One region of the Paenarthrobacter sp. NPDC018779 genome, then DNA from elsewhere that is predicted to be linked to it. Evidence: riboswitches for the same ligand, from Rfam matches in the RefSeq annotation. Region 1 holds a riboswitch; each other region holds the start of a gene.
What was found. Region 1 has a riboswitch for thiamine pyrophosphate ahead of thiC (phosphomethylpyrimidine synthase ThiC). Riboswitches for the same ligand answer to the same signal wherever they lie in the genome.

Region 2: it holds a riboswitch for thiamine pyrophosphate, as region 1 does, so the genes downstream of both, thiO (glycine oxidase ThiO) here and thiC (phosphomethylpyrimidine synthase ThiC) in region 1, are expected to answer to the same signal.
Region 3: it holds a riboswitch for thiamine pyrophosphate, as region 1 does, so the genes downstream of both, thiD (bifunctional hydroxymethylpyrimidine kinase/phosphomethylpyrimidine kinase) here and thiC (phosphomethylpyrimidine synthase ThiC) in region 1, are expected to answer to the same signal.

What each region holds. Positions count from the first base shown of each region.
Region 1 is NZ_JBIRZS010000021.1:16,496-20,680, forward strand. Features, by position in the region: gene ACH488_RS17845 (hypothetical protein) at 1-224, opposite strand, end outside; gene ACH488_RS17850 (VOC family protein) at 337-1,209, opposite strand; gene ACH488_RS17855 (amidohydrolase family protein) at 1,288-2,370, opposite strand; TPP riboswitch at 2,456-2,563, shown strand; gene thiC (phosphomethylpyrimidine synthase ThiC) at 2,558-4,185, shown strand, end outside.
Region 2 is NZ_JBIRZS010000002.1:166,886-171,070, reverse strand. Features, by position in the region: gene ACH488_RS03165 (hypothetical protein) at 1-34, shown strand, start outside; gene ACH488_RS03160 (thiazole synthase) at 109-906, opposite strand; gene thiS (sulfur carrier protein ThiS) at 910-1,146, opposite strand; gene thiO (glycine oxidase ThiO) at 1,143-2,402, opposite strand; TPP riboswitch at 2,395-2,514, opposite strand; gene thiE (thiamine phosphate synthase) at 2,542-3,207, shown strand; gene ACH488_RS03140 (ferritin-like fold-containing protein) at 3,204-3,872, opposite strand; gene ACH488_RS03135 (RNB domain-containing ribonuclease) at 3,914-4,185, shown strand, end outside.
Region 3 is NZ_JBIRZS010000001.1:61,414-65,598, forward strand. Features, by position in the region: gene ACH488_RS00325 (Rne/Rng family ribonuclease) at 1-1,482, shown strand, start outside; TPP riboswitch at 1,556-1,654, shown strand; gene thiD (bifunctional hydroxymethylpyrimidine kinase/phosphomethylpyrimidine kinase) at 1,646-3,166, shown strand; gene rplU (50S ribosomal protein L21) at 3,510-3,818, shown strand; gene rpmA (50S ribosomal protein L27) at 3,878-4,141, shown strand.

The sequences.
Region 1 (4,185 bases):
ACACCCAGGAGCGCGTCGCTGGTGACGTCCACCAGGGCCAGCTCGTAATCGGCCCCGGCAGCATGCACGGCCTGCCCGGCAAGATCGCCAAGTTGTTCAACTTCGAAATCAGTGATGCCATCGATCCGGACGGCGGACCCGGCAACGTCGGCGCCGCGTTCAAGGGCCGCAGCCCGCTTCAGTGCTTCGTCGTGGGTGGCTACAAAAATTTCGGCAAAGCCCATGGGAACTACTCTCATTCCGTCGTGCTGACAAGTCGCGGATACGGACCCGCAGGCCCGTTCCCCGCCACTGCCCAGCCTAGTGCAGCAGACACCCGGCCGGTGCGACACGCCCCTAGCGGACGGCAACCCGCAATTGGTTCCGCCAAGGGTCTTCGAAGCGCAGTTCCTTCCCGGTGTGGTGACTCTGCAGCCCGGCGACCTTGAGGCGGTCAGCCAGCGCCCGCACGTCATCGTCATCAGGGACTTCGATCAGCACTTCACCGAGGCCCAGGGTGTCGCGGCGCGGCCCGGCGCCGCGGCTGTTCCACACATTCATGGCCATGTGGTGGTGGTACCCACCCGCCGAAACGAACAGCGCCTGGCCATGCCACCCGGCAGTCCGCTCGAAGCCCAGGGTATCCACATAGAACTTCTGCGCCGTGGCCACGTCACCCACCTGCAAGTGGACATGCCCGATTCCCGCGCCGGCCTTGGCCTGTCCCGTCACAGCCTCTTCACTGAGGTACTGCTGGAGGTAGGCCTGCGGCGGAAGCGCCACGTTGTCCATCACCACGTTCTTACCGTCCCACTGCCAGACCTCGCGCGGCTTGTCATAGTAGAGCTCAATGCCGTTGCCCTCAGGGTCGGTGAAGTAGAACGCTTCGCTCACCAAATGGTCAGCGCTGCCAACGAATGCCCGCGGTTCGTACTGGGCAGCTGTGGCGATGGTTGCCGCAAGCGACGGCTGGTCATCGAAAAGGATGGCCGTATGGAACAGGCCCGCCTCGCCGCGACCGGGGACCTGGAGCCCGGCGGCCGGGGCCAAATGCACCACCGGCTTGCCTTGGCGGCCCAAGTACAGGCCGCCATCCTGCTCGGCCACCACCTGGAGGCCCAGGGCGCGCTGGTAGTAGTCGCCCATGACTTTCATGTCGCCGACCTTGAGCATCACCGCGCCCATGGTGAGTTCGGCAGGCAGCAGGTCCTGGGTGGATGAGGTGGTCATGTGATGCTCCTGGTAATGAAGGTGGCCGCTTTTCGGCTCGCTCTATCTGTCTAAATTACTTGAAGCTTCAATTTATTCCTAGCGGATGACCGCACCCCGCAGAACAACATGGTTGAGTTCGCTGACGGTCGCCAGGTTGTGCCGGGGGTCTTCTCCGCAAACCACGACGTCGGCACTCGCGCCTTCACTGATGGCGTCGGCTCCCAGCCACGCCCGGGCACCCCAAGTGGCAGCGTTGAGGACAGCGGCAGGCGGCAGGCCGGCGTCGTGCAGTTCCTGCATTTCGTCCGCGATCCGGCCGTGTTTGATGACGCTTCCGGCGTCCGTACCCGTATAGATGGCGACTCCCGCTTCGAAAGCCTCAAGGACGCGTTCGCGGCGCCGCTCCCACAGGGCAGTCATGTGCCGGGCATAGTCCGGGAACTTGGGCATGGCCTGGGCGGCGATGTCCGGGAACGTTGCGATGTTGATCAGCGTGGGCACGATGGGCACCTGCTGCTCCACCAAACGGGGGATGTGCCGCGGCAAGAGACCGGTGGCGTGCTCGATGCAGTCAATACCGGCGTCGAGCATCTGGTCCACTGTGTCTTCGGCGAAGCAGTGCGCGGTCACGCGGGCGCCTTCGTCGTGGGCAGCGGCAATGGCGTCCTTGACCACGGCGGCGGGAAACGACGGGGCGAGGTCTCCGACGCCACGATCTATCCAGTCGCCCACCAGTTTCACCCAGCCGTCACCGTCGCGGGCTTCCTTGCGCACTGTCTCCACCAGCTCATCGGGCTCCACCTCGTGGCCCAGGCCTCGAAGGTAGCGGCGGCTCCGCGCGATGTGCCGCCCCGCCCGGATCAGCCGTGGAAGGTCCGCGCGCTGCTGGACCCAGCGAGTGTTGCTGGGCGAGCCGGCGTCCCTGATCAGCAGCGTGCCGGCGTTCCGGTCTGTTTCTGCCTGATCCAAGGTGGTTTTCTCGTCCACGCTTCCGCCCGGACCGAGGCCAATGTGGCAGTGGGCGTCCACGAAGCCGGGAAGGACCCAGCCTTCGAGCACTACGTCCGGCGCTTCCTGCGGCCGTTGAAAGGTCAGCAGGCCGTCCACAGACCACATTCCCTGGTGCTCTTGGTGGGCCTCGACCAGCACGGGGCCGCTGAATTCAATGATGTTGGCCATGGCAGAAGCCTAGTGCTCCCCCGCCGGCCACGTCCTGCCGGGCGGCTTGTGACTGGGACCACCCGGAGAGCTGTGGTAGCTTCGTCTACGACCACACGGGGGCCCCTGCAGGGGCTGAGATCGGACTGACGCAGTCTGCGACCGTTGAACCTGTCCGGGTAATGCCGGCGAAGGAAGTGAGTAATCCTTGAGCACCACAGAAACACAGCACAGCCCTGCCCAAAACCAGTCTGTTCCCACAGAGGAGACGGTCACGCAGTCGCTGAAGTCCCATTCGCTGGCGTGGCTGGAAGATCCCCGCCACGGCATCCGCGTACCGGTGACCGAAATTGCGCTGGAGCCATCGCCCAACGGCCAGGCCAACGATCCCCTGCAGGTGTACCGCACCGCCGGACCGGGCAGCGATCCGGTAGTGGGCCTGCGTCCTTTCCGGCAGCCCTGGATAGAGGAACGCCGGGACACCGAAAGCTACAGCGGCCGTGAACGGAACCTGCTCGACGACGGCAAGTCGGCTGTGCGCCGAGGCGCGGCGTCGGCGGAATGGAAGGGCGCCCAGCCGGTGCCCCGCCGCGCCAAAGAAGGCAAGACCGTCACGCAGATGCACTACGCCAAGCAGGGCATCGTGACCCCGGAAATGCGCTTTGTGGCGCTGCGGGAAAACTGCGACGTTGAGTTGGTCCGCAGCGAAGTGGCCGCAGGCCGCGCTATCATCCCGAACAACATCAACCACCCCGAATCCGAGCCGATGATCATCGGCAAGGCTTTCCTGGTGAAAATCAACGCCAACATCGGCAATTCGGCTGTGACCAGCTCCATTGCCGAGGAAGTGGACAAACTGCAGTGGGCCACCCAGTGGGGTGCCGACACTGTCATGGACCTGTCCACGGGAGACGACATCCACACCACGCGCGAGTGGATCATCCGGAACTCCCCCGTGCCCATCGGCACGGTCCCCATTTACCAGGCCCTGGAGAAAGTCAACGGCGAAGCCAACAAACTCACCTGGGAGATCTTCCGTGACACGGTGATTGAGCAGTGCGAGCAGGGGGTGGACTACATGACCATCCACGCGGGGGTCCTCCTTCGCTACGTTCCTCTGACGGCCAACCGGGTGACGGGAATCGTTTCGCGTGGCGGCTCCATCATGGCGGGCTGGTGCCTGGCCCACCACGAGGAGAACTTCCTCTACACCCACTTCGATGAGCTGTGCGAAATCTTCGCCAAGTACGATGTCGCGTTCTCGCTCGGTGACGGACTGCGTCCCGGCGCCACCGCCGACGCCAACGATGCCGCGCAGTTCGCCGAGTTGGACACCTTGGCCGAACTGACACAGCGTGCATGGGAGTACGACGTCCAGGTCATGGTGGAAGGGCCGGGGCACATCCCGTTCCACCTGGTCCGGGAAAACGTGGAACGGCAACAGGAATTGTGCAAGGGCGCCCCCTTCTACACCCTGGGACCCCTCGTGACCGACGTCGCGCCCGGCTACGACCACATCACCTCGGCCATTGGAGCCACGGAGATTGCCCGCTACGGCACGGCCATGCTGTGCTACGTGACCCCCAAGGAACACCTGGGCCTGCCCAACAAGGACGACGTCAAGACAGGCGTGATCACGTATAAGATCGCAGCCCATGCCGCAGACCTCGCCAAGGGACATCCCGGTGCGAACGAACGCGACGACGCCCTCTCCAAAGCGCGCTTCGAATTCCGTTGGCGGGACCAGTTCGCCCTGTCCCTGGACCCGGTCACCGCGGAATCCTTCCACGACGAGACGCTTCCGGCCGAACCGGCCAAGACGGCACACTTCTGCTC
Region 2 (4,185 bases), on a different contig from region 1:
CACCACGGCCCTGACCAAGGCCCTGCGTCTCTAGGCAGGTCCCTGACCACCGGCGTTAAACAGCTGTGGCCACCGCCCTAAAAGGTGGTGGCCACGACTGTTTAAGGGTCAGAGGAACTCTGCGCGGCCCTCCATGGCTGAGGACGCCAAGGCGTGCTCCCGGCGTGGAATCCGTCCGGCCTGGCGGGCGAACCGGCCGGACAGGACTGCGTGTTTGAACGCCTCGCCCATCAGGGCCGGGTTCTGGGCCCGGGTCACAGCGGTGGCCAGGAGGACAGCGTCACACCCCAGCTCCATGGCAAGCGCCGCGTCGGAGGCCGTGCCGATACCAGCGTCCAGGACCACTGGGACAGAAGCGCGGGAGACGATGACCTCGATATTGTGCGGGTTGAGGATACCCAGGCCCGTTCCGATCGGCGCGCCGAGCGGCATGACGGCTGTGGCGCCAAGGTTCTCCAGGCGCAGGGCCAACACGGGATCGTCGTTGGTGTAGGCGAACACCTTGAAGCCCCGGTTCACCAATTGTTCCGTGGCCTCCACGAGTTCCACCGCGTCGGGAAGAAGGGTGTGTTCGTCAGCGATGACCTCAAGCTTGACCCAGTCGGTCTCCAACGCCTCGCGTGCCAGTTCAGCGGTCAGCACCGCGTCCTTGGCAGTGAAGCAGCCTGCGGTGTTGGGCAGCACCCGGATGTTGTTGTCCACCAGGAGTTGGAAGAGCGAACCGGCCTCTGCCGGAGAGTAACGCCGCATGGCCACGGTGGTCAGTTCCGTCCCGGAGGCCAGGAGTGCGGCTCCCAGGCCTTCGAGGCTGGGGGCGCCTCCCGTTCCCATGATGAGGCGGGAGGTCAGTTCAACACCGTCAATGACCAAGGGGTCGATCCGGGTTTCGATGCTTGTTGTGGTCATGGTTCAGCCTCCTTGGACGGCGGTAACGAGTTCCAGTTCATCGCCTTCAGCGAGGTCCGTTGCGGCCCACTGGCTGCGCGGCACTACTTCGGAGTTGCGTGCGACGGCGACACCCAGCTTGCCGCCGTCGGCCGCCTGTCCGCGGTGGTCCAGTTCACGGCCGGTGACGGACGTGACCAGGGTGCTGACGGAGGCCCCGTCCACTACTGAGTGGTGGGCCCCGTTGAGTTTGATGTTCATGCTGATTCCTTGGTGAATGGTCTTGTGTGCGCCGAGGTATGGATGGCGGGTGCACTTCCCGGCGGCCCAAAGCGGTCCGGCCTGAAGCGCGTCCACCGGGGATCGGCCGAGCCCGTTATCAAGCCGCCCACGATTGCCGCGGCCGCGGGAGTCAGGAGAACTCCGTGCCGGAAGAAGCCCGTGGCGACGATGAGGCCCTGGACCTCTCCGCCGGCGCCCGCCACGCGTCCCAGCAGCGGGGCATTGTCCGGTGTTCCCGGCCTTGCCCGGGCGGTCGTTTCGAGGAGCTCCAGTTCGGCGACGGCGGGGACAAGGACCTGGGCATCGCGCAGGAGCTGGTAGACGCCCCCGGCCGAGACGGCGTTGGAGCTGCTGGACAACCCGTCTTCACGCTGGGTGGCCCCTATCACCACGGTCCCGTCCTCACGGGGGACGATATAGACCGGCACACCCCTCACCATTCCGCGGACAGTGGAGGTGACGAGGGGTTGCAGTGACTCCGGGACGCGCAGCCTGAGGATATCCCCGTAGACCGGCCGCAACGGGAGATGGAGCTGCTCCGGGAGGCTGCTGATGGTCGCAGCATCCAGGCCATTGGCAAGGACAGTTTCCTTGGCCAGGACCCGCCCACCGCCGCTGAGTTCAACGCCGCCTACGCGTCCTCCGGCCCAGAGCAGGCTGACGGCCGGTTCCCGAACGTGGAACCCGTCTTCGGTCCCCTCGATCCAGCTGGTGTCGGCGGGACGGTGGGCAGCCAGACCCGCCAGGAGGCACGCTGCAAGCTTGCGCGGATCCACCTGGTGGTCGGCCGGAATGTGGAACGCGCAGGAAATTTGGGGACTCAACAGTGGCTCGCGCCCACGGGCATCCCTCAGCAGGAGTGGCTCCACCTGGAGTCCCGCAGCCACCTGGACTGCCCGGAGGTCCGCGAGCGCACGGCGGTCGGCGGCGTCGGCACCCACGGCGAGGGTCGCCGTCGTGCGGTATCCGGCCGCTTCCCTCGACGCGGCGAGGCTGTCCACGAAAGCCGGCCAGCGCCGCGACGATTCCAGCATGAGTTCCAGGAGGTCTTCCTCCTGGTAGTGGAGCTCGCTGACGGGCGCCAGCATGCCGGCGGCGGCAAACGTTGCTCCGCTTGCCGGTGCCGGGTCGATAAGGACCACTGAACGGCCCACGCGTCGCGCCTCATGCGCAATCCCGAGTCCAATGACGCCGCCCCCGATGACGGCGACATCTGCGTGAATGGCTTCTGCCATGGATTCCCTTCCCTACGCCGGTACTAGCCGGATCAGGTCAAGCGGTCGGCGCTGAAGCCCTCTCAGCCGGACGGTCATAAAGTCGATCGTCGCGGCTCCCGCAGTACGTGCCCAGTTTAGAGGAACTACTCTGGTTTGCATGACCCAGCCTGATCTCCTTTCCCCTGCCCGCCTGTATTTGTGCACCGACGCCCGCCGGCGGCAGGACGATTTCGAAGACTTTGTGGACGCCGCGTTCGAGGGCGGAGTGGATATCATCCAGCTCCGCGACAAGACGCTCGAGGCTGCCGAAGAACTGGAACTGCTGGAGGTCCTGAACAAGGTTGCCAGCCGCCACGGACGCCTCTGGGCCGTCAACGACCGTGCCGATGTTGCCCGTATTTCCGGGGCTCCGGTGTTCCACATCGGCCAAAAGGACATCCCTTTGGGGGCGGCCCGTGAGCTGCTCCCGGACGGGGAAACAATCGGCCTTTCCACCCACTCGCCTGAGCAGGTGGACGCGGCTGTGGCTGCTTCCCGGGGTACGGGTGGCCTGGACTACTTCTGCGTAGGACCCCTCTGGGCCACGCCCACAAAGCCGGGCCGCGCTGCTGTGGGGCTGGACCTGGTCACATATGCTGCGGAAGCCGTAAAACAAGCCGGGGTGGACCTGCCCTGGTTCGCCATCGGCGGCGTGGACCTTGAAAACGTGGAGCAAGTGGTTGCCGCCGGCGCCAGCCGCATCGTGGTGGTCCGCGCCATCACCGAGGCGGCGGACCCGACGGCGGCCGCGCGGGCACTGCTTGCGGCGCTCGACGCGGCCTAGGCCGTCAACCCAAGCCCCGTCATGCGGCGCCCGTGCCGTTCGGCCAGCTCGGCGGTGAGCTGATGGACTGCGGCACGGGATCCGCGTCCATCGCGCAGCAGTGGTCCAAGGTCCGGGTGCTCCAGGCCTACCCGCTGGGCCTGGGTGAGGGCCTCCCCCACAATCCTGCGGCCCCAAAGCGAGAGCCGCGAAGCCAGCCGGGGGGCATCCCGCAGTGCCCGGCGCAGCAGGATCCGCAGGGCCTCCGTAGCCTGGTCGGCCGAGCAGACCTGCTGGACGAAATGCTGGATCCCGGAATCGAGGAACCCGGCGACAGTTCGGTAAAAGTCCGCCGAGACGGTGTCTATGACATAGGCCTTCGTCACCGACTCGAACCAGTCACCGGGTGGGGTCCGCTCGTGGAAATGGTCGAAGGAGCCCTGGAACGGGAGCATGGCATCCTCTGGATCGTTCCCCATTTCGGTGAGCCGGCCACTGATCACGGCGTAGTTTCCGAAGGCGCCAACAGCGATCTTGGCCAGCATGGCCCGTTCGCGAAGCGTCGGTGCCATACGGGAGTCGGAGGACAACCGCCCAAAGGCGGATAACTCCCCGTAGGCCATGGCACCCAGCAGCCCGGCGGCGAGCTGTCCCGGGGAGTCGTTGCGGCCGGTGGAGGTGCCCATGTTCCAAGACTATCCGTCGAATTCGGGCTAGTCTGACTTTCGTGTCACATCATCGGATAGCGCCCAACGTCGACGATTCTTCCGACCAGCTCGCGGAGTCCTTGGCCGCGCTCAGGACCGAGCTGGAACTGCCCGCGGAGTACCCCGGCGAAGCGTTGGCGGAGGCACGAGCGGCCGTTGAACACCATCAACTACCCGCCCGGGATTTGCTCGACGTTCCCTTTGTCACCATTGATCCCGCCACCTCAACCGACTTGGACCAGGCCCTTTTCATCGACCGCGCAGGCGAGGGCTACAAAGTTCTTTACGCCAT
Region 3 (4,185 bases), on a different contig from region 1:
TACGGCGAGCCCGATTTGACCATCAAGGTGGTCCGTGACGTCTTCAACGAGGACTTCTCGAAGCTGATCGTTTCCGGTGACGATGCCTGGGACACCATTGAGGCTTACGTCACCTATGTGGCGCCGGACCTGGTGGGCCGGCTCGAAAAGTGGACCAAGGACCAGGACATTTTCTCGGCTTGGCGCATCGACGAGCAGATCCACAAGGCCCTGGAACGCAAGGTCTTCCTGCCGTCGGGCGGATCCCTGGTGATCGACCGTACCGAGGCCATGACCGTGGTGGACGTCAATACCGGGAAGTTCACCGGCAGCGGTGGAAACCTCGAGGAGACCGTCACCAAGAACAACCTTGAGGCCGCAGAGGAGGTTGTCCGCCAGCTGCGCCTGCGCGATATCGGTGGCATCATCGTCATCGACTTCATCGACATGGTGCTCGAATCCAACCGCGACCTGGTGCTGCGCCGCCTCGTGGAATGCCTGGGCCGGGACCGTACCAAGCATCAGGTGGCCGAAGTGACATCGCTCGGCCTGGTGCAGATGACGCGCAAGCGCATGGGCACGGGCCTGCTGGAGGTCTTTGGCGAGCAGTGTGAGCACTGTGCCGGACGCGGTGTGGTGACCCACGACGAGCCCGTGGAGCATCGGCGTGCCAACGTCGTTGCCGCCGAGCAGCACCGGCCGCACGCCGACACCCAGCAGCAGCCTTCCACCCGGACTGAGCGGAAGCGCCGCCGCGGCAAGGGCGGGGGGCAGCCGGCAGAGAGCCCGACGCCGGTCCACGCCGCTGCCTCTCCCGCGCCTTCGACGCCGGTGCCCGAGCCGGTGGACCCCGCCCGGCAGGCCAAAGCGCAGGCCACCAGGGCTGCCCTGGCCACGATTGCCGCTGCAGCGCACGCTGCCCACCTGCACGATGACGAGGTTCACCGGGCCGAGGAGGAAGCACGTGCCGCAGCCGCCGCCGCAACCGGGGCTGGAGCGGAGCACGCTGACGAGGTGCCGGATTCAAGCGGCGCCGAGGGCACCCCGCGTGCCACGCCGGTGCTCCGGTTCGGTGGTGAAGAGGTTGCCTTGCCCTTCGTGGAACACCACGAGGAGCCGGCTTCGGAGAAGCCTGCCATGACTTTGGACCTGTTGGCCGAGGCTTTCTCCCACCTGGGTGGGGGTCCTGTGACTGTCGAAAGCCAGGATGAGCCGGCCGCCCCTGATGCTGCTCCGGCGGAAACTGTCCCGTCCCGGCAGGCTGCTGCGGAGGAAAGCGATCCGTCCAGCCGTGCCCGCGGTCGGCGTGGTCGCCGGAACCGCAGCGCCAGCCGGGCGCAGGGTGCTGCCAACGAGACCACGGTGGAGCACCACGAGGTGTCCGCTTCCACCGGTGGGGGAGCGGCCCATGAAGCCAAGGCGCCGCAGGAGCAGGCCAAGAAGGAGTCCGCTGCTTCTGAGCCGATTATCCTCGGCGTGGGGGTTCCGGCCTCGGAACTCTAGGCATTGCCAACGTCATGTAACGGACCGAGGGTCCGGCAGTAGCTACTGCCGGACCCTCGGTCCGTTAGGCTTGGTCACTGACACGGGGTGCCAGGCGTTGGGCCGGGCTGAGATCCAGACCCGTTGAACCTGTCCGGTTAGCACCGGCGAAGGGATGTCCCTCATGACTTCATCGTTGAATTCAGCCGTCTACGCCGTGGCCCGCACCGGCCGGCAATACCCGCGTGTCCTCAGCATCGCCGGTTCCGACCCCTCCGGCGGCGCAGGAATCCAGGCAGACCTGAAAAGCATTGCCGCCCACGGTGGCTACGGGATGGCAGTGGTCACGGCGCTCACGGCGCAAAACACCCTGGGTGTTACTGCCGTCCATGTCCCGCCCGTGGACTTCCTGCGGCAGCAGCTTGAGGCGATCAGCAGCGATGTAACCATCGACGCCGTCAAGATCGGGATGCTGGGCGACGCCGAAGTGATCGGCGAGGTGCGTGGCTGGCTCGAGAAGGTGCGTCCCGCCGTCGTGGTCCTTGATCCGGTAATGGTAGCTACCAGTGGTGACCGACTCCTCCGGGAATCCGCCGAAGCCGCACTGCGCGAACTTTTGCCGCTGGCCGACCTCATCACCCCCAACATTCCTGAACTGGCCATGTTGCTGGGGGAGCCGGAGGCGACGGACTGGTCCACCGCCCTCGAACAGGGCAAGCGGCTCGCTGCCGAATGCGGAAACACCGTGCTGGTGAAGGGCGGACACTTGGCAGGAGCCGAGTGCCCCGATGCGCTCGTCAACACGAACGGGCTGCTGCGGCAGGACTTTGTCTCGGTGGCAGGGCCACGGGTGGAGACGAAGAACAGCCACGGAACGGGCTGCTCATTGTCCTCGGCGCTGGCCACGGTCCAGGCGCGGACGGGAGACTGGGAAGCGTCGCTGCGGGAGGTCAAGCCCTGGCTCCTGCAGGCCCTGGCCACGGCGGATGTGCTGGAGGTGGGCCATGGCAGCGGCCCCATCAACCACTTCCACCAAGCACAGCAGGCTGGAGGCCCGGGGGCTTTCGCCGCCCGCCTGTGGGAGGAAGCGGCACCTGAACTGGACGCCATCTACGGCCTCGACTTCATCCACGGGTTGGAGTCTGGCAGCCTCCCAGAACCCCAGTTCAACTACTACCTCGCGCAGGATGCCCTTTACCTCAACGGCTATTCGCGGGTGCTGGCACGCGCAGGTGCCCTCGCTCCCACCGAGGAAGAACAGCTGTTCTGGGCCAGGTCCTCGCAGCTCTGCCTCGAGGTCGAATCCGAACTGCACCGGAATTGGCTGAGCACCAGGCAGGCCGCTACCCACACCGGTCCTGTCACCAAGGCCTATGTGGACCACCTGCTGGCGGCCTCGGCCTCTGGAAGCTACGGCGTGCTGCTCGCGGCGATCCTGCCCTGCTACTGGCTCTACGCCGAGGTGGGACACCAGCTCCACGCGAATTACGTCAAGGCAGGGTCCCCGTCGGAGCACGCGTATGCGGACTGGTTGAAGACCTACGCCGATGAAGACTTCGCCGAGGCCACCCGCAAGGCCATTGGCTTCACAGACGCGGCCGCGGTGGTCGCTTCCAGCCAGGACCGGGCTGCCATGGTGGAGGCTTTCGCCCATTCGTGCCGCCATGAGACTGCCTTCTTCGACGCCCCGCGGTTGTACGCCTAAAGGACCACCCGCGCGTCGAAGAGGTGAAATCCCGGTAAAGCGTCCAGGAGCCTGTAGGCTGTATGGGCACGGTGCCGGGAAAGTCCGTTCCTACTGGTGACTAGCGTCACGCGGTGGCTTCCGGACCCGGCCTCATTTGCAGCCGAGGGTCGAATTAGCGTAATCTTGATCTTCGGTGCTTACGCCAACACTTGGGTTATGCCCCCTGGAATTATTCACGGGATGACTCGCGGGCTTCGATCTGGAGTCCACGGCGTTGAGGCACAGCGTGAACCAGGCCTGATTCCGGTTCGAGTTCCGCACGCAAATTTAGTAAGAAACGTCGAGAGAAGTGAGTACCCAAGTGGTGTACGCGATTGTCCGCGCAGGCGGCCGCCAAGAAAAGGTTTCCGTTGGAGACTACGTAACGCTGAACCGCGTCCCCGGTGGAGCCGGCAGCACGCTTGAGCTGCCCGCCTTGCTCCTGGTTGACGGCGACAAGGTCACCTCCGCTGCTGCGGACCTGGCCAAGGTGAAGGTCACGGCCGAGATCCTGGAGGACCTCCGTGGTCCCAAGATCGTCATCCAGAAGTTCAAGAACAAGACCGGCTACAAGAAGCGCCAGGGTCACCGTCAGGAACTGACCAAGATCAAGATCACGAGCATCGCGTAACTTTCCTTACGCAGTTCAGATTTTCAGTTTCCCCACATATTTAGAGGCAGGCATTTCACATGGCACACAAAAAAGGCGCGAGCTCCACTCGCAACGGTCGTGACTCCAACGCACAGCGCCTCGGCGTCAAGCGTTTCGGTGGCCAGGTAGTTTCCGCAGGCGAAATCATCGTTCGCCAGCGTGGAACCCACTTCCACCCCGGTGCAGGCGTGGGTCGCGGTGGCGACGACACCCTGTTCGCACTCCAGGCTGGTGCGGTTGAGTTCGGTACTCGCCGCGGCCGTCGCGTAGTGAACATCGTTGCTGCTGCAGCTGCAGAGTAACAACAAGTTCTGAACCGGTGGAGCGGGCCCAAAAGGCCCGCTCC